DNA from 3 places in the Klebsiella terrigena genome. Region 1 is predicted to be linked to each of the others. Evidence: predicted binding sites of a transcription regulator. Region 1 holds the regulator's gene; each other region holds the start of a gene.
What was found. Region 1 encodes PurR, which represses purine synthesis genes. Its sites were predicted from a motif close to CANGCAAACGTTTGCNTG; they were not measured.

Region 1 (8,227 bases):
CGAAAAAGAGCGCCAGCGCGATCGGCAGCCCGAGCTGGACCAGGCGCTTGAGGACGGCAAAATCCGGCTTGCTGAACCCCTCGGCGCCGCGAATATCACGCATTGAGCGCGCCCGACGTACCCAGGAGATCATGCTGAAAAACATCACCCAGTACACGGAAGCCGTTGCCACGCCGCAGCCCACGCCGCCCAGCTCCGGCATGCCGAAATGGCCGTAGATAAAGATGTAGTTGACCGGGATATTCACCAGCAGGCCGATGAAGCCCATGACCATCCCCGGCTTGGTTTTCGCCAGGCCTTCGCACTGGTTACGCGCAACCTGGAAGAAGAGGTAGCCCGGAGCCCCCCACAGCAGCGCGCGCAGGTAGCCGACGGCTTTATCCGCCAGCGCCGGGTCAATATTATGCATTGAGCTGATGATATAGCCGGCGTTCCACAGCACCACCATCACCAGCACCGAGACGAACCCCGCCAGCCAAAAACCCTGGCGCACCTGGTGCGCGATGCGCTCACGGCGCCCGGAGCCGTTGAGCTGGGCGACGACCGGCGTTAGCGCCAGCAGCAGACCGTGGCCAAAGAGGATCGCCGGCAGCCAGATGGAGGTACCGATGGCAACGGCCGCCATATCGGTGGCGCTGTAGCCACCCGCCATGACGGTATCGACGAAGCCCATTGAGGTCTGGGCCACCTGCGCAAGGATGACGGGAATAGCCAGTGCTAACAACTGACGCGCTTCAATGAAGTACTTCTGCACCTGTACACCTTTATATTGTTGTTATTTTAAGACTAAAAAAGCCGCCGTTAATGGCAGCAAGAAGAAAAAGCAGAGGGATTAGCCAGTCTATTGTAGCGAGGATTAGCCATTAAGCCAGTGAAAAAATGGTAGGGCACGATGCGTGCTGGCAACCTTATTTACCACCTGTTATTGTTGCCGATTAATATATTGTGAGCCATTCCTGGAGGAGCAAAGCATGTTTACTGGCATTGTGCAGGGGACCGCTAAAGTGGTGTCCATCGATGAGAAGCCCAATTTTCGTACCCACGTGGTGGAACTGCCTGAGCACATGCTCGACGGACTGGAAACCGGTGCGTCGGTCGCACATAACGGCTGCTGTCTGACCGTCACCGAGATCGACGGCGCGCGCATCAGTTTTGACCTGATGAAAGAAACCCTGCGTATCACCAACCTCGGCGCCGTGCGTCAGGGGGACGTGGTCAACGTTGAGCGCGCGGCAAAGTTCAGCGATGAAATTGGCGGCCATCTGATGTCCGGCCATATTATGACCACCGCGGAGGTGGTTAAGATCCTGACCTCGGAAAATAACCGCCAGATCTGGTTCAAGGTCCAGGACCCGGCGCTGATGAAGTACATTCTGTATAAAGGCTTTATCGGCGTTGACGGCATTAGCCTGACGGTTGGCGAAGTCACGCCAACGCGCTTCTGCGTGCACCTGATCCCGGAAACGCTGCTGCGCACCACGCTGGGAGTGAAAAAGCTGGGGGATCGGGTCAATATCGAGATTGATCCACAGACGCAGGCGGTGGTCGATACCGTTGAGCGGGTGCTGGCCGCGAAAGAAGCCGTCCAAAAGGTGACGCAAGAGTCATAGTCGCGGGCTGCTCGCTACGATGGGGCTGCCGTTTAGCTCCCGGCCGCAGCCTGCGGCTCGCCGATTTCAGCAGCACCATTTCTCATCGCTGAACGCCCGCTGTTGCGGAAACAACGACGGGATGGGGAAAAAAAATGCCTGTCGGTGATGACACCGGCAGGCATGTTGAGTGCAGGTCAGGATCTAGCGCGCCACGCGCAGGCCGCTCTCGGCACCGCGAGAAAACACCACCTGCCACAGCTGAATATCGCGCGCGCGAAAGGCACCGGCGCAGGCGTTCAGATAATAGCTAAACATGCGCTTGAAACGCTCGGTGTAGTTATCGGCAATATCCGGCCAGCTGGCGAGGAACCGCTCGTACCAGGCCATCAGCGTGGTATCGTAATCGGCGCCTATATTGTGCCAGTCTTCCATCACGAAATGCGTTTCGCTGGCTTTTGCAATATGGCGTACCGACGGCAGGCAGCCGTTAGGGAAGATATATTTATTGATCCACGGATCGACGCTGAGGTCCGTTTTGTTTGAACCGATGGTGTGCAGTAAAAAAAGACCGTCCGCTTTCATATTCCGGTTGACGACATCGAAATAGGTGGCGTAGTTTTTCGGCCCCACGTGCTCGAACATACCGACGGAAACAATACGATCAAAACTATCATGTAAGTCGCGATAGTCCTGTAACAGGATAGTGACGTCTAATCCCTCACACCGCTGCTGGGCCATTTTTTGCTGTTCGGCAGAAATGGTAACGCCAACCACGCTAACGTGATAATTTTTTGCCATGTAATAGGCCAGACCGCCCCAGCCGCAGCCAATATCCAGCACCCGCATCCCCGGCTCCAGCTGCAGCTTACGGCAAATGAGATCTAATTTAGCCTGCTGAGCCTCTTCCAGAGATTGCGCCTCTTTCCAGTAAGCGCAGGAGTATTGCATATAGGGGTCGAGCATCTGACTAAAGAGGTCGTTGCCGAGATCGTAATGCTCTTTGCCGACAATCCAGGAACGTTTTTTACTTTGCAGATTGAACAGACGAGCAGCAGCAATACGCAGCGTATCTTTGAGATGGCGGGGAAGCTGGTTTTCCAGCCCGGCGCGCAGCACCTTGTGGAAGAAAATATCCAGACGCTCGCAGTCCCACCAGCCGTCCATATAACTTTCACCTAACCCCAGAGACCCTTCCTGCAGCACGCGCTTAAAAAAGAGGGGGTTTTTTATCCGTAGATCGGAGGGAGCGGGGCCATTAATTTCAATACCCGCACGACCGAGCAACTCAGCTGTAATTCGGTACCAGTCGTCATTTGGTACACTTACTTCTTCTATACACGATGAACTCATAGCTTCTCCATCACGCCCAAGTGATCAGAACCTTAAAACAGCGTAGACGCTTTTTTTGGCATTGTGAGAAATCTCACGGAAAATCCGTGAAGCTGCTATCCGACGTAGAACAGAGGAAGGGAGATAACCCTTGCCGAAAGGCCTTCCATGGTGAAACGGGAGGCGTCCTGCCCCCGTTAATATCGATAAACTTTCTATTTATGTGATACGGGATCCAGTATAGGCCCCTATTTTAAGGCTTTCAATAAAAACATATTAGCAGGCTAATTACTGGACCTTAACATCACTGAAACCATTCTATGCATGTGACGACTGGGTGCTGAGACGGGCGCTCCGCAGCTGCATCGCATATCCCAGTCCGGCCAGCACGATGGAGGCCAGCATCACGCTGGTGGTGGTGAGCAGCGGAGTGGCGATCAGCGTCGACACCAGCAGGCTGGTCAGGAAGCACAGTCCGAGCTGCAGGGTATTCTGCAGCGCGGCGGCGCGACCCGTCGCCTGAGGGAACGGCCGCAGCGCCTGGGCGACGACAATCGGGTAAATGGCGCCGTTAACGATAGCCATCACGCAGAAGGGGGCCATCAGCGCGACGATGGAGACATCCTGCTGCAGGCCCACCAGCCAGGTGGCGGCAACGCTGATGGCAAAAACGACCAGCAGCCACGGCAGCAGCTGCTGTCCCTGCCATTTCTGCAGCGCGGCACGACAGCCGTATCCGCCGATTAAAAAGGCGATAGTCTGCGGTACGTAGCTCAGGCCGATGGCGGTTGGCCCGTAGCCCATGTCGTGCAGAATAAACGGCGAACCGGTCAGCCAGGCGAAAAAGCTGGCGGAGCAGGCGGCGTAGATCAGCACGTTGCCGCTGTATTCGCGCGAGCGCAGCAGCGCCAGGAAGGTGAGTTTTTTCTGCGTGCTGCTATCGGGCTTGCTCACCGGCTTGAGGCGTAATGCAGGCAGCATCAGCAGCAGAGCGACGATAAACAGGGTCGCGAAGATAGCCTGCCAGTCGAAATGGGCGAGAAGCCAGCTGCCGAGCAGCGGCGCCAGGGCCGGGGAGAGGCCCACCAGCGGCATGATGGTGGCGAATATGCGGTTGGTGCGCTGGGCAGGATAATAGTCGGTGACCATCGCCTGCCAGGTGACCGCCGCTGCGCAGACGCCGATGGCCTGCACAAATCGCAGCGCCAGCATCAGGGTCGCGTCATCGACCCACAGCATGCCAAGGCAGCCGACGGCGAAGATCGCCAGGCCGCTGAGCAGCACCGGCTTGCGCCCATAGCGATCGGATACCGGGCCCCAGAACAGCTGGCCAAGGGCGAAACCGGCGAGAAACACGCTCAGGCTGGCGCTGACCGAGGCCGCTGAAGTATTCAGATCCTGTTGGATAGCCGAAAACGCCGGCAGATACATATCGGTTGCGAGGAAGCCGAGCACGCTGAGGCCCGCCAGCCAAACCAAAAATCCTTTCCCAGGTTGTTGCATAAAGTTCTCTTTCTTCTGATGCAGGTAAGATGCCGCAGAGTGTAGGGAGTGCATTCTGGCTTGTGAAACGCTAATATTTGTTACATGCGTTCAAAAAATTTGCAGGCAGAATATGTGGTCAGAATACTCCCTTGAAGTGGTTGATGCGGTTGCGCGCAACGGCAGCTTTAGCGCAGCGGCTCAGGAGCTGCATCGTGTACCCTCGGCGGTCAGCTACACCGTGCGTCAGCTCGAAGAGTGGCTGGCCGTTCCGCTCTTTGAACGTCGCCACCGCGACGTTGAGCTCACCCCCGCCGGGGTGTGGTTTTTACAGGAAGGGCGTTCTGTTATCAAAAAAATGCAGATCACCCGCCGCCAGTGTCAGCAGATCGCCAACGGCTGGCGCGGGCAGCTCTCGATCGCGGTTGACGATATCGTGAAGCCGGCGCGGATGCGGCAGATGATTGTCGATTTTTATCGCCACTTTCCGGACGTCGAGCTGATTGTTTTCCAGGAGGTGTTTAACGGCGTCTGGGACGCGCTGGCCGACGGCCGCGTGGAGCTGGCCATCGGCGCGACCCGCTCGATTCCGGTCGGCGGACGCTACGCCTTTCGCGATATGGGCATGCTGAGCTGGCACTGCGTCGTCGCCAGCCACCATCCGCTGGCGAAAATGAACGGCCCGCTGAGCGATGACACGTTGCGCAACTGGCCGTCGCTGGTCAGGGAAGATACTTCCCGATCGCTGCCGAAGCGCACGACGTGGCTGCTGGATAATCAGAAGAGGGTGGTGGTGCCGGACTGGGATGCCTCGGCAACCTGCCTGTCGGCCGGGCTCTGCATCGGCATGGTGCCGTCGCACTTCGCCCGCCCGTGGATCGACAGCGGTGAGTGGACGGCGCTGGCGCTGGAAAATCCGTTCCCGGACGCCGCCTGCTGCCTGACCTGGCAGCAGAGCGATATCTCACCGGCGCTCTCATGGCTGCTGGACTACCTTGGCGACAGCGAAACGTTAAATCGGGAGTGGCTGCGGGCGCCGGAATAGCCGACGCCCGGCAGGATTAGCGGCGGTAGTCGACGAACGGGCCGTCGATCACCGAGCGGCGCTCGACCAGCCGCGGGTGAACTTCGATAGACTGCGACTCTTCGCGCTTGTTGACGATGCGGTCCATCAGCATATTGAAGGCGGCTTCGCCGAGAGAGTCCTTTGGCTGATGAATGGTGGTCAGCGCCGGGCTAAAGTAGCGGGCGTTGCGCACGTTGTCATAGCCAATCAGCGAAATATCCTGCGGAACGCGCAGGCCCATTTCGTCGGCGGCGCAAATCGCTCCCATCGCCATGATGTCGCCGCCGCAGAAGATGGCGGTCGGACGATGCTGCTGGCTGAGGATCTGCTGCATCGCGCGGTAGCCGGACTCCGGCTCGAAGTCGCCCTGAACCACCCAGCTTTCCGGGACGTTAATCTGCGCTTCTTCCATCGCTTTCATAAAACCGGCCAGACGCCCGGCGCCGGTGTTGCGCTCCAGCGGACCCGGGATCACGCCGATTTCACGGTGGCCGCGCTCAACGAGGTAACGACCGGCCATATAGCCGCCTTCAAAGGCGTTATCGATAACCGAATCGGTAAAGTCGGCCTTGGACTCACCCCAGTCCATCACCACCATCGGGATGTTGCGGTACTCTTCGAGCATGGAGAGCACCGACTGCGGATATTCGGAGCACATCACCAGCAGGCCGTCGACGCGCTTTTGCGCCATCATTGACAGGTAGGCCTGCTGCTTTTCCGGATCGTTCCAGGCGTTGCCGAGAATCAAGGTGTAGCCCTTCTGGAAGCAGCTCTTCTCAACGGACTCGATAATCTCGGCGAAATAGGCCGCTTCGCTGCTGGTGGCCAGCAGACCGATCGATTTGGTGTGATTAACCTTCAGGCTGCGCGCCACCGCACTCGGAGAGTAGTGCAGCTCTTTGATGGCAGCCCATACCGCGTTGCGCGTCTCTTCAGCGACAAAGCGGGTTTTGTTAATTACATGTGAAACTGTTGTAGTGGAAACGTTTGCGCGCTTCGCTACATCTTTAATTGTTGCCATTACTTCTCTCTCCAGACCTTGACCTGATCGTCTGATTATCGATACGGAAACGTTTGCCTATACACACCCTGAGTACAATGTTCAACATTGCATCACGTCGGGAAACGACACAGAACGACAGGAAGGGGTCAATGGCCGATACGCTTTCAAATTAGCGTGGGATTTTGTCCGATCTTGCGGCAAAGGGGAAGAGTAAAAATGTGCATCACCCTAAATCTCAGAAGATTTTTATACAATATTGTGCAAAAATGAGCAGGCTCACTTTTCTTGTGGGGATAATCAGGGGGAAAATTGATGGATACAGATTTAAAGTTTTCGCTGACCACGACGATTATTGTTCTGGGCCTGATCGTGGCCGCAGCGCTGACCGCCGTACTGCACTAATTTTTTCGGGGGAGAGGCTCCTTTCCCCCTATCTCCGCGCATTATTATCAAATTCGCAAAAATCTTTTGCCATTTCGTTTACTTTTGTTTTTCTGTGATTGATGTCATGCTTTTCGCTTCTGATGAGATACCGTCGCTGAGGACGGTCTGCTGGAGTCATTGCATGAAGATCAACTTTCCCCTGTTAGCGCTGGCCATTGGGGCGTTTGGTATCGGTACGACCGAATTTTCCCCGATGGGATTACTGCCGGTTATCGCCAGAGGCGTGGATGTGTCCATTCCCGCTGCGGGGATGCTGATCAGCGCTTATGCCATCGGTGTGATGGTCGGGGCGCCGCTGATGACGCTGCTGCTGTCGCACCGCGCGCGCCGCAGCGCGCTGATTTTCCTGATGGCTATTTTTACCCTTGGCAACGTCCTCTCGTCAATGGCGCCGGATTACACCACGCTGCTGCTCTCGCGCATTATTACCAGCCTGAACCACGGCGCCTTCTTCGGCCTCGGGTCGGTAGTGGCTGCGAGCGTGGTTCCTAAGCACAAGCAGGCCAGCGCGGTAGCCACCATGTTTATGGGGCTGACCATCGCCAACATTGGCGGCGTCCCGGCGGCGACCTGGCTCGGTGAAACCATCGGCTGGCGCATGTCCTTCCTCGCCACGGCGGGCCTTGGCCTGGTGGCGATGGTCAGCCTGTGGTTCTCGCTGCCAAAAGGCAGCGCAGGGGAGCGGCCAAACGTGAAGGAGGAGCTGGCGGTATTGATGCGGCCGCAGGTGCTTTCCGCGCTGCTGACCACCGTGCTCGGGGCCGGGGCGATGTTCACCCTCTATACCTATATTTCGCCGGTGCTGCATACCATTACCCACGCTTCGCCGCTGTTCGTCACCGCAATGCTGGTGCTGATTGGCGTCGGCTTCTCTCTGGGCAACTATCTTGGCGGAAAATTTGCCGACCGCTCGGTTTCCGGCACGCTGAAGGGCTTTTTACTGCTGCTGATGGTTATCATGCTGGCGATCCCGCTGCTGGCGCAGTCGCAGGTCGGCGCGGCCATCAGCATGGTGGTGTGGGGCGCGGCGACGTTCGCCGTGGTGCCGCCGCTGCAGATGCGCGTGATGCGCGTGGCTCACGAAGCGCCGGGGCTCTCTTCTTCGGTGAATATCGGGGCGTTTAACCTTGGCAATGCGCTGGGCGCGGCGGCCGGTGGGGCGGTAATTTCCGGCGGGCTGGGCTACGCATTTGTTCCGGTAATGGGGGCAATCATCGCCGGCGTGGCGCTGATGCTGGTGCTGTTCAGCGGTCGCGGACGGCCGCAAGAGGCCTTTGCCAGCCGCTAATAATCACCGCAGAAGGGTTTCCC
Region 2 (8,227 bases), 1.3 Mb from region 1:
ACGGAATATTGACGTCCAGCAGCGGGAACAGCAGCTCGCCAACGCGCAGGGCTTCCTCAAGGTGCGGGTAGCCGGAAAGCACGAAGCTATCGATACCGAGCTCGGCATATTCGTTGATGCGCTCGGCAACCGTGGCGGCGTCGCCGACCAGCGCGGTTCCGGCGCCGCCGCGCGCCAGCCCGACGCCGGCCCACAGATTAGGGCTGATTTCGAGCCTGTCGCGCTGTCCGTTGTGCAGCGCGGCCATGCGGTGCTGGCCGACGGAATCGGTTTGTGCAAAGGCGGCCTGCGCCCGGGCGATGGTGTCATCATCCAGATGGGAAATTAAGCTCTCCGCCGCCTGCCAGGCCTCTTCGTTGGTTTCACGCACGATGACGTGCAGGCGGATGCCGAAACGAACCTTACGGCCGTGACGGGCAGCCTTTTCGCGCACCTGGGCGATTTTTTCCGCCACCTGCGCCGGCGGCTCTCCCCAGGTCAGATAGAGATCGACCTGCTCGGCGGCGAGATCCTGCGCCACCTCAGAGGATCCGCCGAAGTAGAGCGGGGGACGCGGCTGCTGCAGCGGCGGGAACATCAGCTTCGCACCGCGCACGCGCTGGTGCTTGCCGTTGAAGGTGACGGTTTCGCCCTCCATCAGCCGGCGCCAGATATGGGTAAATTCCGCCGAGGCTTCATAGCGCTCGGTATGATCGAGGAATACGCCGTCGCCGGCGAGCTCCTGCGGATCGCTCCCGGTCACCAGGTTAAACAGCGCCCGGCCGTTGGAGAGCCGATCCAGCGTCGCCGCCTGGCGCGCGGCGACCGTTGGCGATACCACGCTCGGACGCAGGGCGACGAGAAACTTCAGGCGCTGAGTCACCGGGATCATCGAGGCGGCCACCAGCCAGGCGTCTTCACATGAGCGTCCGGTGGGGATCAGGACGCCGGTATATCCGAGGCGATCGGCGGTCTGCGCAATCTGCTGCAGATAGCCGTAATCAACCGGACGCGCGCCTTGCTCGGTACCAAGATAGCGGCCGTCACCGTGAGTAGGTAAAAACCAGAACATATTCAGACTCATGATTTCGCTCCCTGAAGGGTCGCGGGCTGCCAGATGCGCGCGCGGATATCGACTTTTTTCGGGACCAGCTTGTTCTCATAGAACAGGTCGGCGGTTTGCTGCTGGCGAGCGGCGGTTTCGGCGCTAACCGGCGTAATGGTGGTCGGCGGGCGATGGTCGAGATAGCTGGCTATCACCGCCTCAGGAAGACCCATGATTTTGGCTAACAGGGTGATGCTTTGCGCACGCTGGCTGAGCGTCAGCGCATCGGCCTGGCTAAAGGTCTGCAGCACGCCCTCAATAAAGGCGCCGTTTTTTTGCGCATAAGGGCGTGAAGCGAGATAGAAAGAGCCGGTTTGCTTCAGGTCGGTGCCATCTTTCAGAACCCGGGCGCCGCCCTGCTGGAGAGCCGCGGAGTAGTAAGGGTCCCAGATGGCCCACGCGTCGACGTTACCCTGCTGAAAAGCCGCACGCGCGTCGGCGGGAGCAAGATAAATCGGCTGGATATCGTTGAACGTCAGGCCCGCCTGCTGTAAGGCGCGCAGCAGCAGGTTGTGGGAGCTGGAGCCGCGTTGAAAGGCGACCTTACGGCCTTTTAGCTGCGCGACCTCTTTGATCGGGCTGTTTTCCGCCACCAGAATCACTTCGGCTTTGGGTTTCGGCGGTTCGGCGCCGACGTACACCAGATCGGCCCCGGCGGCCTGGGCAAAGATAGGCGGAATATCGCCGGTGCTGCCAATGTCAATGCTGCCGACGTTTAACGCTTCGAGCATCTGCGGGCCGGCGGGAAACTCCACCCAGGAGATTTTGGTGCCCGGGTAGCGCTGTTCCAGCAGCTGGTGGCTTTTTGCCAGCACCATGCTGACGCTGCCTTTTTGATAGCCGATTCGCAGAGCGTCCGGTGCGGACTGCGCCGCGTGACTCAGGGCGGAGAGCATCAGCAGCCCGCCGAGCGCCAGGGGAGCGAGGAGTTTACGCATGTTCGACCCCTCGGGTTGCTTTCAGGGCTGGCGCGCGGCTGGTTGGGCGATGAAGCGCCTGCCAGAAGGTCTCCAGCGCGTGGTCGAGGCGACCCTGCAGGTTTGGCGTAAACTGCGGCTTGTGCTGATAGTCAGTCACCTGGCTATCATCGGCAAACACGCCGTGGAGGATCTCCTGGGCCTTCAGGGCGTTAAGAACCGGCTTCAGGGCATAGTCCACCGCCAGCATATGGGCGATGGTGCCGCCGGTCGCCAGGGGCAGGACGATTTTGCCTTCCAGCGCGCGTTCTGGCAGCAGGTCGAGCAGCGTCTTCAGCGCGCCGGAAAAAGAGGCCTTGTAGACCGGGGTGGCGATAATCAGGCCATCCGCGCCGGCCAGCTGTTCATTAAGAGTCTGCAGCGCTGGATTATCGAAACGCGCATAAAGAAGATCTTCCGGATCAAAATTCTGCAGGTGCCAGTGGCAGACTTCAACATCAGCGGCGGAGAGCGTCTCTCTGGCATATTCCAGAAGGGCGCTGGAACGGGAAGGGTAGCGCGGGCTGCCCGCAAGTGTGATGACACGCATGTTCTCTCTCTCCTTATAACCAAATGTTCGCATTTATCTATTATTGATAACATTTACCGGCAGTGTGACAGAGGCGATTTATTTACCTAAATGATTTTTCCACCCTTGTTTTGTCAAAATTTGCATAAAGCAGGGCGGAAAAAGTAAACGTTTGCGTCGGATGGACGATTTTTTGTCGCAGGTCAATTCCCTTTCCGCTGAGGATCGAACATAATACGCCCCCGGTTTGCACACCGGGAATCCAGGAGAGTTCATGTACTACCCCTTCGTTCGTAAAGCTCTTTTTCAGCTCGATCCTGAGCGCGCTCATGAAGTAACCTTCCAACAATTACGCCGTGTATCGGGAACGCCGCTTGAAATGCTGATCCGCCAGAAGGTGCCGTCTAAACCGGTGACCTGCATGGGGCTCACGTTTAAGAATCCGCTGGGCCTTGCCGCCGGGCTGGATAAAAACGGCGAGTGTATCGATGCGCTCGGGGCAATGGGTTTTGGTTCAATCGAAATTGGTACCGTGACGCCGCGCGCGCAGCCGGGTAACGATAAGCCGAGGATCTTCCGCCTGGTGGCGGCAGAAGGTTTGATCAACCGTATGGGCTTTAATAATCTCGGCGTTGATAACCTCGTCGAGAACGTTAAAAAGGCGCATTTTGACGGTATTCTTGGGATTAATATCGGGAAAAATAAAGATACCCCGGTTGAGCAGGGCAAAGATGATTACCTGATTTGTATGGAAAAAGTCTATCCCTACGCCGGCTATATCGCCATTAATATCTCCTCACCGAATACCCCAGGGCTGCGTACTTTACAATATGGCGACGCGCTCGATGATTTACTTTCCGGTATTAAAAATAAGCAGCTTGAGCTGCAGCAAAAGCATCAAAAATATGTCCCGGTGGCCGTGAAGATCGCCCCGGATCTTTCCCTTGAGGAATTGATCCAGGTGGCCGATAGCCTGGTTCGCCATAATATTGACGGCGTGATTGCCACCAATACCACCCTCGATCGATCGCTGGTGCAGGGAATGCAATATTGCGATGAAACCGGTGGCCTCAGCGGTCGTCCTCTGCAATTAAAAAGCACTGAGATTATCCGCATGCTGGCGACAGAATTAAACGGCCGCTTGCCAATTATCGGAGTCGGCGGGATTGACTCTGCGATTGCGGCCCGGGAAAAAATCGCCGCCGGCGCGACGCTGGTTCAGATTTATTCTGGCTTTATTTTTAAAGGTCCGCCGCTGATTAAAGAAATTGTTACCAATATCTAATCTTTTCCCCCTCTGAAACACCCCCAGGGCTTTATTTCCGGCCCTGGTTGTTTTATATTCCCTCATTGTTGCTTATTTAGACATTTTAGTCTTTTCTTAATTTTGGAAATAATTCTGTTGCCGTATGCCGTGCATTACAGATAGAAGTGAAAGAGGACGGGGGAAAAATGCGGATTAAACCTGACGATAACTGGCGTTGGTATTACGATGAAGAGCACGATCGTATGATGCTCGATTTGGCCAATGGCATGTTGTTCCGCTCGCGCTTTGCGCGCCGGATGCTCACGCCCGATGCATTCGCGCCATCCGGATTTTGCGTTGACGACGCCGCTCTTTATTTTTCCTTCGAAGAAAAATGCCGGGATATAGAATTATCTAAAGAGCAGCGCGCTGAATTAGTCCTTAACGCGCTGGTCGCCATTCGTTTTCTTAAGCCCCAGATGCCGAAAAGCTGGCATTTCACCAGCCATGAAGAGAGCTGGCAGCCCAGCGGCGGCGATACCGCCAGCGCCTGGCTCAGCGATACCGGGCAGCAGGTGAATCTGCTGGTGGTGGAGCCCGGCGAAAACGCCGCCCTGTGCCTGCTGGCCCAGCCGGGGTTAACCCTGGCCGGACGAGTGATGCAGCTTGGCGACGTGATTAAAATTATGAACGACAGGCTGCAGCCCGCGCCGGGTCTCTCCAGCTACAGCCTCGGCGAGGCGGTTTAGGCCGGCGAGTCTCTTTGCCCGCCAGCCGCTGCAGGCCTCAGGGCGCCAGGCGCAGGTCGGTCTTCGGTACGCAGCTGCAGCACAGAATAGTGCCATCCGCCGCCACGGCGTTTTTCTTCAGCGGGTTGACTTCCCCCTCTTCAAGCCGAATGCGGCAGCTGCCGCAGATGCCCGCCCGGCAGGAGTAGGGCACGCGGATCCCCTGTTGCTCGAGCTGTTCCAGCAGAACCTGCTGGTTATTCCCGGTAAAGCGCTGCCCCTGCCACTCAATATCAACCGTCGCTTCCTGCTGGGCTGCGGTGGGTTCACCGTCATCGCTTTCGCCCGCGCCGTAGGCCCTGGCAGGCCCACGCGTCAGCACCTCGACTTCGTCACCGACGCGAATAACGCCGCTGCTGCGGGCAATCAGGTTTTGACCGAAATCGACATCGCCATTATCCACCGCGGTGCGGAAGCGTTGCAGCGTGGCCAGCGGCTCGCCGGACGGGTGCTTTTGCCCGCGTTCCGGGCTGACGGTGGTAAAAATGCAGCGGCTGCAGGGCTTAGCGACATCAAAAATCACTTCGCCAATGCGGATCACCTTCCAGCTATCCTCCTCCCACGCCTCGGCGCCGGTGACCACCAGGTTAGGGCGAAACTGCTCCATACGGACGCTGGCCGGACAGCGCTGCTGCAGATCGCGCAGCGAGGCTTCGTTGGTGAGTAAATAGGGGTAACCGTCGGCAAAGCTGAGCGGGACGGCGTCATGGCGCTTCACGCGGCGGGTCAGCTGCGGGCCCAGCCAGCGAAGCTGAACCTGGCGATTAAAGAAGCCGCTTAGCCATTGGTTAACCGTTGACGGCGCCACCAGGGCGGTGAAATGGTTTCCCCACACCTCGGTAGGCTCGCCCTGAGGCGCAAAATCAGCGAAGCGAACGATAGCGCTGCTGCCGTCAGGCGCGGTCAGGTGAACGCCATCCTGCAGCACAGAGGGGGTGAATTTCACCATTTGCGGAAACTGGCGGGCGGTAATGAAGGTGCCATCCGTTTCCGTCACCATAAACAGGCGATCGAAGGCGAGGCCGCTGATATCGGCAAACGCGTGCGTCAGGCCAATTCCACGCATGGATTTGACGGGATGAATAAAAAGTCGCGATAGCGTTTTCATGCGGAGTCTCTGGGCTTAAAAATAAGCCTTTAACTTTATGACATGAGGCGCATATTGGCTATAATGCGCACCAATTTTCTTTTAGTAAAAGTGACGATATGAATTCTCTGTTTGCCAGTACGGCTCGTGGGCTTGAAGAGCTGTTAAAAACTGAACTGGAATCACTTGGCGCAGCGGACTGCCAGGTAGTCCAGGGCGGGGTCCATTTTCAGGGAGATACGCGCCTGCTGTATCAAAGCCTGATGTGGAGCCGGCTGGCCTCACGTATCATGATGCCGTTAGGCCAGTGTAGCGTGTATAGCGATTTGGACCTTTACCTCGGCGTACAGGCCATTCCATGGACGGAGATTTTCACCCCTGACGCCACTTTTGCCGTGCACTTTAGCGGGCTGAACGAAGAGATTCGTAACAGCCAGTACGGTGCGCTGAAGGTAAAAGATGCCATCGTCGACAGCTTTACGCGCAAAAATCTGCCGCGGCCGAACGTCGATCGTGAAAATCCCGATCTGCGGATCAACGTCTGGCTGAACAAAGAGACGGCGCACATCTCGTTAGATCTGAGCGGCGAAGGCCTGCATCTGCGCGGCTACCGTGACGGTACCGGTATGGCGCCAATCAAAGAGACGCTCGCCTCGGCGATCGTCATGCGTTCCGGCTGGGTGCCGGGTACGCCGCTGCTCGATCCGCTGTGCGGTTCCGGTACCCTGCTGATCGAAGCCGCAATGCTGGCTACCGATCGCGCACCGGGCCTGCATCGCGGCCACTGGGGCTTCAATGGCTGGCTCCAGCACGATGATGCGGTATGGCAAGAAGTGAAAACCGAAGCCCAGACCCGCGCTCGCGCAGGCCTCGCGGCGTATGAGTCCCGCTTCTACGGTTCCGATGTCGACGCGCGGGTTATTGAACGCGCGCGCAGCAACGCCCGTCGCGCGGGCGTAGGCGAGCTGATTACGTTTGCCGCTAAAGACGTTGCTCAGCTGAGCAACCCGCTGCCGAAAGGCCCGTACGGAACGGTGATCGGTAACCCGCCGTACGGCGAGCGTCTGGAGAGCGAGCCGGCGCTGATTGCGCTGCACAGCCTGCTTGGCCGGACGATGAAAAGCCAGTTTGGTGGCTGGAACCTGTCGCTGTTCAGCGCTTCTCCGGATCTGCTGAGCTGCCTGCAGCTGCGGGCCGACAAGCAGTTTAAGGCTAAAAACGGCCCGCTGGACTGCGTGCAGAAAAACTATCACATTGCCGAAAACGAAGGCGGTAAAGCGGTTTCGCTTGCCGAAGATTTCGCTAACCGTCTGCGTAAAAACCTGAAGAAATTTGAGAAATGGGCGCGCCAGGAAGGTATCGAATGCTACCGCCTGTACGATGCCGATCTCCCGGAATATAACGTCGCTATCGACCGCTACGGCGAGTGGGTCGTCGTGCAGGAGTACGCGCCGCCGAAAACGGTCGACGCGCATAAAGCCCGCCAGCGCCTGTTTGATATTATCGCCGCGACGATTTCGGTCTTAGGTATCGCGCCGAATAAGCTGGTGTTGAAAACCCGTGAACGGCAGAAAGGCAAAAACCAGTACCAGAAAATGGCCGAAAAAGGCGATTTTATCGAGGTGCAGGAGTATAACGCTCGTCTGTGGGTCAACCTGACCGATTACCTCGACACCGGTCTGTTCCTCGACCACCGCATCGCGCGGCGTATGCTTGGCGAGATGAGCAAAGGCAAAGATTTCCTCAACCTCTTTGCCTATACCGGCAGCGCCAGCGTTCATGCCGGTCTCGGCGGCGCGCGCTCCACGACCACTGTCGATATGTCACGCACCTACCTTGAGTGGGCCGAGCGAAATCTGCGCCTCAACGGTTTAACCGGCCGTTCGCACCGCCTGATGCAGGCTGACGTGCTGGGCTGGCTGCGTGAGAGCGATGAACAGTTTGACCTGATCTTTATCGATCCGCCGACGTTTTCTAACTCAAAGCGTATGGAAGAAACCTTCGACGTACAGAGCGATCACCTGCGCCTGCTGACCGATCTTAAACGTCTGCTGCGTAAAGGCGGCACGATTATGTTCTCGAACAATAAACGCGGTTTCCGTATGGATCATGACGGGCTGGCGCAGCTTGGCCTGAAAGCGCAGGAAATTACGCAAAAAACGCAATCTCAGGATTTTGCCCGTAACCGTCAGATTCACAACTGCTGGCTGATTACCGCAGCCTGAAAGGAATAAAGAATGTCATTGATTAGTATGCATGGTGCCTGGCTCTCCTTCAGCGACTCTCCGCTGCTGGATAACGCCGAGTTGCATATCGAAGATAACGAGCGCGTGTGCCTGGTTGGGCGTAACGGCGCGGGCAAATCCACCCTGATGAAGATCCTCAACCGCGAGCAGGGTCTGGATGACGGGCGCATTATTTATGAACAGGATCTGGTTGTTGCGCGTCTGCAGCAGGATCCGCCGCGCAATATTGCGGGCACCGTGTACGACTTCGTTGCCGAAGGCATCGAAGAGCAGGCGGCGTACCTTAAAGGC
Region 3 (8,227 bases), 1.0 Mb from region 1:
CGGCAGGTTAACAAAGCGCGGAACTTTATCTGACGGAATTTCCAGCAGGGCGTAGTTAATGGTGTCGCCGCGAATGATTTCCACCGCCAGATAGGTGTAATCATCTTTCAAAAACTGGATCAGGTCCGTTTCGCGGTTAATCAAAATAGGGGTGATGTGCTGGCGCAGATACTGCTTAAAGTAGTTGCGCAGCCAGGACTGCTGGTTGACCGACAGCTGGCGTTCGTTAATCAGGAAGATCTGATTTCGCGCCATCTCCAGCAGCAGCTCATTGTAGAGGCTGTCAAACTCCTGGTCGGCCTTCAGCACCCGGGCCTGGATTTTACCTAATAAGTGGCGAGAATGGGCGGTACTACCTTGCTCTTCACTGATGATGATGCGGCGCTTAAGTTCAGCGAAGCGCACTTTATAAAATTCATCGAGGTTGTTGGAGTAAATGCCCAAAAAACGCATGCGCTCAATCAGCGGGTTGCTCTTATCCGCCGCTTCCTGAAGTACGCGTTCGTTAAAGGATAACCAGCTGAGTTCTTTCTCGATGTATAGCTTTTCCTGGCCCATTACAACTCACACTCCGGTTGATTGATGTTGCTTTTTCATTATGGCGAGCTTTGCCATTGAATGTCCAACTATGTCAAAGAAGTATGACAGTTTTCTTTCAACGCGCTGCGAAGAAAAGACGGTCGCTTTCCTTTGCTCGTTCTGTGTGCAAAAAACGCTGATTCTGATGCTTGCTGCCGCGCGTCGGGCGCAAAAAGGCATCCGTCGCCCGGGGTTCTGGCGCAGATGAGCGGTGACTGCGGTGGCAAAAAAAACGCCTCTGACGGATGTGAGAGGCGCTATCTATTACTCTTCTGCCGCATACCCCTGCGGCGGCAGAGGCGCATCGTCAAGCCAGGCCTGACCGCCCTCCATGCGCAGACGACCGTCGACAAACCAGCTGACGACGAGCGGGTAAATGGCGTGTTCCTGAGCCTGCACGCGAGCGGTAACGTCATCTTCGCTATCGCCGGCGAAAACCGGAACTTTGGCCTGCAGAATAACCGGGCCGCCGTCCAGCTCATCGGTGACGAAATGCACCGAAGTGCCGTGCTCCTCATCGCCGTTTTCCAGTACCTGGCGATGGGTATGGAGTCCGGGATATTTAGGCAGCAGGGAAGGGTGGATATTCAGCAGCCGCCCCTGATAGTGGGCAACAAACGCCGGGCTAAGAATGCGCATGTAGCCCGCAAGCACCACCACATCCGGCGCGTAGGCGTCGATCTCGTGCATCAGCTCGCGATCGAACGCTTCGCGGTTGGCGAACTGGCTGGCGGTGAGCGCATGGGTCGGGATACCGGCCTCACGCGCGCGTTCAAGGCCGAAAGCATCGGCCTTGTTGCTAAATACCGCTCGCAGGGTGCCGCCGATCTGTTTCCGCGCGCAGGCGTCAATCATTGCCTGCAGGTTACTGCCGCTACCGGAAATCAGCACCACGATGTTTTTCATTCAATGACCACACGCTGTTCGGAATCAGAGGCTTTGATATAGCCTATTTTCCACGCGTTTTCACCTTTTTCGTTCAGCAGAGCGAGGGCGCTATCGACGGCTTCCGGCGGCAGCGCGATGACCATGCCGACGCCGCAGTTGAAGGTCCGATACATTTCATGGCTGCTGACGTTGCCGGCAGTTTGCAGCCATTTGAAGACTTCCGGCCACTGCCAGGAGGACTCGTCGATCACCGCCTGGGTGTTATCCGGCAGAACGCGCGGGATATTTTCCCAGAAGCCGCCGCCGGTCAGGTGCGCAATAGCGTGAACTTCAACGTTTGCGATCAGGTCCAGCACCGATTTTACGTAGATGCGGGTCGGCGCCAGCAGATGGTCGGCCAGTGACGCACCGTTCAGGTCGGTGGTCTGCGGGTCGACGCCGCTGACTTCAATAATTTTACGCACCAGCGAGTAGCCGTTGGAGTGCGGGCCGCTGGAGCCCAGTGCGACCAGCACGTCGCCGTCGGCAACTTTGCTGCCGTCGATAATTTCTGATTTTTCTACAACCCCGACGCAGAAGCCCGCGACGTCATAATCATCGCCATGGTACATGCCGGGCATTTCTGCGGTTTCGCCGCCAACCAGCGCGCAGCCTGACTGCAGGCAGCCTTCGGCGATGCCGCTGATAACGCTGGCCGCCGTATCGACGTCCAGTTTGCCGGTCGCATAGTAGTCGAGGAAGAAGAGCGGCTCAGCGCCCTGAACCACGAGGTCGTTGACGCACATGGCTACCAGGTCGATACCGATAGTGTCGTGACGCTTGAGGTCCATTGCCAGACGCAGCTTGGTGCCGACGCCGTCAGTGCCGGATACCAGTACCGGTTCGCGGTATTTCTGCGGCAATGCGCACAGTGCGCCGAATCCGCCCAGTCCACCCATCACTTCAGGGCGGCGGGTTTTCTTCACCACACCCTTAATACGGTCGACGAGCGCGTTGCCTGCATCAATATCTACGCCGGCATCTTTATAGCTGAGAGAGGTTTTATCGGTCACTGCGAAGTCTCCACACATTTGCGGTAGCAAGAAAAATCGGCGCAATTCTAACAGGGATAGCAAACGTTTGCGAGCCTGCTTTACAGTCGGCGTTAATCGGCGGCGAGATGGACAAATTTGATACTGTTCACGAAAATGAAACCGGGTACATTCTTGTGCTTGCCTCGGCGCGCCAGAATGACCATCATGCCACTGAAACCGGTTTCTTTTTTTGTTTAAGCGAACCAAACGACGGTACCGAGGGGATTCAGGAGAGTGGACAGGATGATAATTGCCGCATTTGATATTGGTGGCACGGCACTAAAAATGGGCACTATGACCAGCACCGGCGAGCTGCTGGAGAAGGGAAAGCAGCCGATTCGCGACAGCGACGGCGAGCAAATTTTGCAGGCCATGCTGGCGTGGATCGCCGCGCACCCGGAGTGTGAAGGGGTGGCGATCAGCGCGCCCGGCTACGTTAATCCGCACACCGGCTATATCGAAATGGGCGGCGCTATCCGCAGATTCGATAATTTCGCTATCAAAACCTGGCTTGAACAACGGACCCGACTTCCCGTCGCCATTGAAAACGACGCTAACTGCGTGCTGCTGGCCGAGCGCTGGCAGGGCAAAGCCGCCAATATAAGTGATTTTCTGGTTCTGACGATTGGCACCGGGATCGGCGGGGCTATCTTCTGTAATGACCGGCTGGTGCACGGCGCAAGCTTTCGCGCCGGCGAATTTGGCTATATGCAGACCCAGCGCCCGGGCGCCCGCAACGTTCGTCGCTACTCAATGAATGAGAACTGTACCCTGCGCGTCTTACGCCAGCGCTACGCCGAGCATTTCGGCAAAACGCTGGAAGAGGTGACCGGGGAAGAGATATTCGATCGCTACGACAGGGGCGATGCGACCTGTCATCGGCTGGTGGCCGAATTCTTTAACGGCCTTGGCACCGGCCTTTATAACCTCGTCAACGTGTTCGATCCGCAGACTATCCTCATCGGCGGCGGCATCGTGGAACGGCCGGGCTTTTTGACGCTGCTGCGTGAACATCTGGCCTGGTTTGGCATTGCAGACTATATCGACACCGTTAGCCACGGCAACGACGCCGGGCTAATTGGCGCCGTTTACCATTTCAATCAGCAATACCGGTCGCCGACGGGCGATCGCTCATAAGGAAGAGAACATGTCTGGATTTAAAGAAGGTTTTCTGTGGGGCGGCGCGGTTGCGGCGCATCAGCTGGAAGGTGGTTGGCAGGAGGGCGGCAAGGGCGCGAGCGTTGCCGACGTGATGACCGCAGGCGCCCACGGCGTGGCGCGTGAAATTACCGACGGCGTAGTGGCGGGTAAAAATTACCCTAACCATGAGGCGATTGATTTTTATCATCGTTATAAAGATGACATTCAGCTGTTTGCGGAAATGGGCTTCAAATGCTTTCGTACCTCTATTGCCTGGACGCGCATTTTCCCGCTGGGCGACGAGCAGGAGCCGAATGAAGCCGGGCTGCAGTTCTATGACGATCTGTTCGACGAGTGCCTGAAGCACGGGATTGAGCCGGTTATTACGCTCTCCCACTTCGAGATGCCTTATCACCTGGTGAGCGAATACGGCGGCTGGCGTAACCGTAAGCTGATTGATTTCTTCGTGCGCTTTGCGCAGGTGGTGTTTAAGCGCTATCAGCATAAAGTGAAGTACTGGATGACCTTTAACGAGATCAACAACCAGGCAAACTTCCACGAAGACTTTGCGCCGTTCACCAACTCGGGGCTGAAGTTCCTGCCGGGTGAGGATCGCGAGCCGGTGATGTATCAGGCCGCGCACTACGAGCTGGTTGCCAGCGCCCTGGCGGTGAAAGCCGCGCGGGAGATTAACCCGGCGCTGCAGGTCGGCTGCATGATTGCGATGTGCCCCATTTACCCGCTCTCCTGCGCGCCGAACGATATGATGATGGCGATGAACGCCATGCACCGCCGCTACTGGTTCACCGACGTTCACGTGCGCGGTAAGTACCCTCAGCACCTGCTCAACTACTTTGAGCGCCGCGGCTTTGCGCTGGATATCACCGAAGAAGATCGCGTGGCGTTAAGCGAAGGCTGCGTCGACTATATTGGCTTCAGCTACTATATGTCGTTCGCCACCAAGGCCACCGAAGATAATCCGCAGCTGGATTATGACGAGACGAAAAGCCTGGTCTCCAACCCGTACGTGCAGAAATCGGACTGGGGCTGGCAGATTGACCCGGTTGGGCTGCGCTACTCCCTGAACTGGTTCTGGGATCATTACCAGCTGCCGCTGTTTATTGTTGAAAACGGCCTTGGCGCTATCGACGTGCGCGAAGCTGACGGCACGGTAGACGACCAGTACCGCATTGATTATCTCTCCGCCCATATCGCCGAAATGAAAAAAGCGGTGGTGGAAGACGGCGTTGACCTGATGGGCTACACCCCGTGGGGCTGTATCGACCTGGTCTCTGCCGGAACCGGCGAGATGAAAAAGCGTTACGGCTTTATCTACGTCGATAAAGACAACGAAGGTAACGGCACCCTGGCCCGCAGCCGCAAGAAATCTTTTGCGTGGTATCAGCAGGTTATCGGCAGTAACGGCGAAATACTCTAAACCGCCTGGAAGCCCCGTGAAACCCCGCCTGCGCGGGTTTTTTTTATTTTGATTTATACTGGCTCAGGCAGCGCAAAGCATTTTGGTTGATCCCGGTCAAACATATCGGCTATGGCGCAAATGGGAAAAAGCGGTATAATCCCGCGATTTTTTTTGTGGCTGCCCCTCAGAGGAGAAAGAGAATGAAGATTGTGGAAGTGAAACACCCACTCGTCAAACACAAGCTGGGCCTGATGCGCGAGCACGACATCAGCACCAAACGCTTCCGTGAACTCGCCTCAGAGGTTGGTAGCTTACTAACTTATGAAGCCACCGCCGACTTGGCGACCGAAAGGGTCACCATCGAAGGCTGGAATGGCCCGGTTGAAGTTGAGCAGATCAAAGGTAAGAAAATTACCGTCGTGCCTATTCTGCGCGCCGGCCTCGGCATGATGGAAGGCGTTCTGGAACACGTCCCGAGCGCGCGCATCAGCGTCGTTGGCATCTACCGTGATGAAGAAACCCTCGAGCCGGTGCCTTACTTCCAGAAGCTGGTCTCCAATATCGACGAACGTATGGCGCTGGTGGTTGACCCGATGCTGGCAACCGGCGGTTCGATGATCGCCACTATCGACCTGCTGAAAAAAGCGGGCTGCTCAAGCATCAAGGTGCTGGTACTGGTTGCCGCTCCGGAAGGGATTGCCGCGCTGGAGAAAGCGCACCCGGACGTCGAGATGTACACCGCGTCCATTGACCAGGGCCTCAACGAGCACGGATATATTATTCCCGGGCTCGGCGACGCCGGCGATAAGATTTTTGGTACCAAATAATTGCAGCATTAATAAGAAGCCGACTTTAAGAGTCGGCTTTTTTTTGAATAAAACACGCCAACAGCAACTAATAAACGACACTCAGAGGAAAACACTATGACGCGCCGCGCAATCGGGGTGAGTGAAAGACCGCCGCTTTTACAGACAATCCCGCTAAGTTTGCAACATCTGTTCGCTATGTTTGGCGCAACGGTGTTGGTGCCAGTCCTGTTTCACATCAACCCGGCTACCGTGCTGCTGTTTAACGGTATCGGCACGCTGCTGTACCTGTTTATCTGTAAGGGCAAAATCCCGGCCTATCTGGGGTCGAGCTTTGCGTTTATCTCCCCGGTTCTGCTGCTGCTGCCGCTGGGCTACGAGGTCGCGCTGGGCGGCTTTATTATGTGCGGCGTGCTGTTCTGCATCGTCTCCTTTATTGTTAAAAAGGCCGGCACCGGCTGGCTGGACGTGATGTTCCCGCCGGCGGCCATGGGGGCTATCGTCGCGGTTATCGGCCTTGAGCTGGCCGGCGTCGCGGCGAATATGGCCGGCCTGCTGCCCGCTGACGGGCAGTCGCCCGATAGCAAAACCATTATTATCTCAATGGTGACGCTGGGAGTGACGGTGTTTGGCTCGGTGCTGTTCCGCGGTTTCCTCGCCATCATCCCGATTCTTATCGGCGTGCTGGTGGGCTACGCGCTCTCCTTTGTGATGGGCGTTGTCGATACCACTCCTATCGTCGAGGCGCACTGGTTTGCGCTGCCGACCTTCTACACCCCGCGCTTTGAGTGGTTTGCGATTTTCACCATCCTGCCTGCCGCGCTGGTGGTGATTGCCGAACACGTCGGGCACCTGGTGGTGACGGCGAATATTGTTAAAAAGGATCTGATTCGCGATCCCGGCCTGCACCGCTCGATGTTTGCCAACGGCCTGTCGACGATGATCTCCGGCTTCTTTGGCTCGACGCCCAACACCACCTACGGTGAAAACATCGGCGTGATGGCGATTACCCGCGTCTACAGTACCTGGGTTATCGGCGGGGCGGCGATTATCGCCATTCTGCTCTCCTGCGTCGGCAAGCTGGCGGCGGCCATTCAGATCATTCCGCTGCCGGTAATGGGCGGCGTATCGCTGCTGCTGTACGGCGTGATCGGCGCATCGGGTATCCGCGTGCTGATTGAATCGAAGGTCGATTACAACAAGGCGCAGAACCTGATCCTGACCTCGGTGATTTTGATCATTGGCGTCAGCGGCGCGAAGGTGCACATCGGCGCGGCGGAGCTGAAAGGCATGGCGCTGGCCACGATCGTTGGCGTCGCCCTGAGCCTGATCTTCAAATTAATTAGCGTCCTGCGTCCGGAAGAGGTGGTTCTGGACGCGGCTGATTCGGCTGATGACGCCGAGGCAAAACGCTGATCCTCCAGCCGGGCGGCGATCCCGCCCGGTTCTCTCACGGCAGACTTCGTGATAAACTCTTCGCGTTTTTCTGTCAGTCTATGATGAGGTCCATCTGAACGCACCGGCACAGCTCTCCTTGCCACTGTACCTTCCTGACGATGAAACTTTTGCGAGTTTTTGGCCAGGGGGTAATCCTTCTCTTCTCGCTGCCTTACAGAACGTTCTGCGGCAGGAGCATAGTGGGTACATCTATATCTGGTCGCGTGAAGGCGCGGGGCGCAGTCACCTGCTCCATGCCGCCTGTGCGGAGCTTTCCCAGCGCGGCGATGCGGTGGGCTACGTGCCGCTGGATAAGCGTACGTGGTTTGTTCCGGAAGTGCTCGAAGGGATGGAACAGCTTTCGCTGGTTTGTATCGATAATATCGAATGCGCGGCCGGCGACGAGCCGTGGGAGATGGCGATCTTCAACCTTTACAACCGCATCCTGGAGTCGGGTAAAACCCGTCTGCTGATCACCGGTGATAGTCCTCCGCGCCAGCTCAATCTTGGCCTCGCGGATTTGGCATCGCGCCTCGACTGGGGACAAATCTACAAGCTGCAGCCGTTGTCCGATGAAGACAAGCTACAGGCGCTACAGCTGCGCGCGCGGCTGCGCGGGTTTGAGATGCCGGAAGACGTCTGCCGCTTCCTGCTCAAGCGCCTCGATCGCGAAATGCGCTCGCTGTTTATGACGCTCGATCAGCTCGATCGCGCTTCTATTACCGCCCAACGTAAGCTGACCATTCCCTTCGTTAAAGAGATCCTTAAGCTCTAGCGAGCCATTGGGTTCGGCGCCATCATGACGATGGCGCATCCTGCTTAATTCACGATATCCAGCACCTGCTCCGGCGGTCGGCCGATCCGCGCCTCGCCGTGGCTGACGA

Region 2: a site for PurR is predicted at 2,731-2,748, ahead of pyrD (quinone-dependent dihydroorotate dehydrogenase). Genes of this name have one in related genera too.
Region 3: a site for PurR is predicted at 2,576-2,593, ahead of purM (phosphoribosylformylglycinamidine cyclo-ligase). Genes of this name have one in related genera too.

Annotation. Positions count from the first base shown of each region.
Region 1 is NZ_CP050508.1:2,439,100-2,447,326, forward strand. It holds gene mdtK (MdtK family multidrug efflux MATE transporter) at 1-754, opposite strand, end outside; gene HCK03_RS11455 (riboflavin synthase subunit alpha) at 972-1,610, shown strand; gene cfa (cyclopropane fatty acyl phospholipid synthase) at 1,794-2,942, opposite strand; gene punC (purine nucleoside transporter PunC) at 3,240-4,424, opposite strand; gene punR (DNA-binding transcriptional activator PunR) at 4,537-5,448, shown strand; gene purR (HTH-type transcriptional repressor PurR) at 5,465-6,490, opposite strand; gene cydH (cytochrome bd-I oxidase subunit CydH) at 6,785-6,874, shown strand; gene HCK03_RS11485 (MFS transporter) at 7,038-8,204, shown strand.
Region 2 is NZ_CP050508.1:3,735,454-3,743,680, reverse strand. It holds gene ssuD (FMNH2-dependent alkanesulfonate monooxygenase) at 1-1,063, opposite strand, end outside; gene HCK03_RS17650 (sulfonate ABC transporter substrate-binding protein) at 1,060-2,022, opposite strand; gene ssuE (NADPH-dependent FMN reductase) at 2,015-2,590, opposite strand; gene pyrD (quinone-dependent dihydroorotate dehydrogenase) at 2,844-3,854, shown strand; gene zapC (cell division protein ZapC) at 4,022-4,564, shown strand; gene HCK03_RS17630 (YcbX family protein) at 4,602-5,711, opposite strand; gene rlmKL (bifunctional 23S rRNA (guanine(2069)-N(7))-methyltransferase RlmK/23S rRNA (guanine(2445)-N(2))-methyltransferase RlmL) at 5,810-7,915, shown strand; gene HCK03_RS17620 (ABC transporter ATP-binding protein) at 7,928-8,227, shown strand, end outside.
Region 3 is NZ_CP050508.1:1,390,427-1,398,653, forward strand. It holds gene ppk1 (polyphosphate kinase 1) at 1-558, opposite strand, end outside; gene purN (phosphoribosylglycinamide formyltransferase) at 844-1,485, opposite strand; gene purM (phosphoribosylformylglycinamidine cyclo-ligase) at 1,482-2,519, opposite strand; gene bglK (beta-glucoside kinase BglK) at 2,784-3,677, shown strand; gene HCK03_RS06630 (6-phospho-beta-glucosidase) at 3,688-5,118, shown strand; gene upp (uracil phosphoribosyltransferase) at 5,301-5,927, shown strand; gene uraA (uracil permease) at 6,024-7,322, shown strand; gene HCK03_RS06645 (DnaA inactivator Hda) at 7,417-8,118, shown strand; gene arsC (arsenate reductase (glutaredoxin)) at 8,163-8,227, opposite strand, start outside.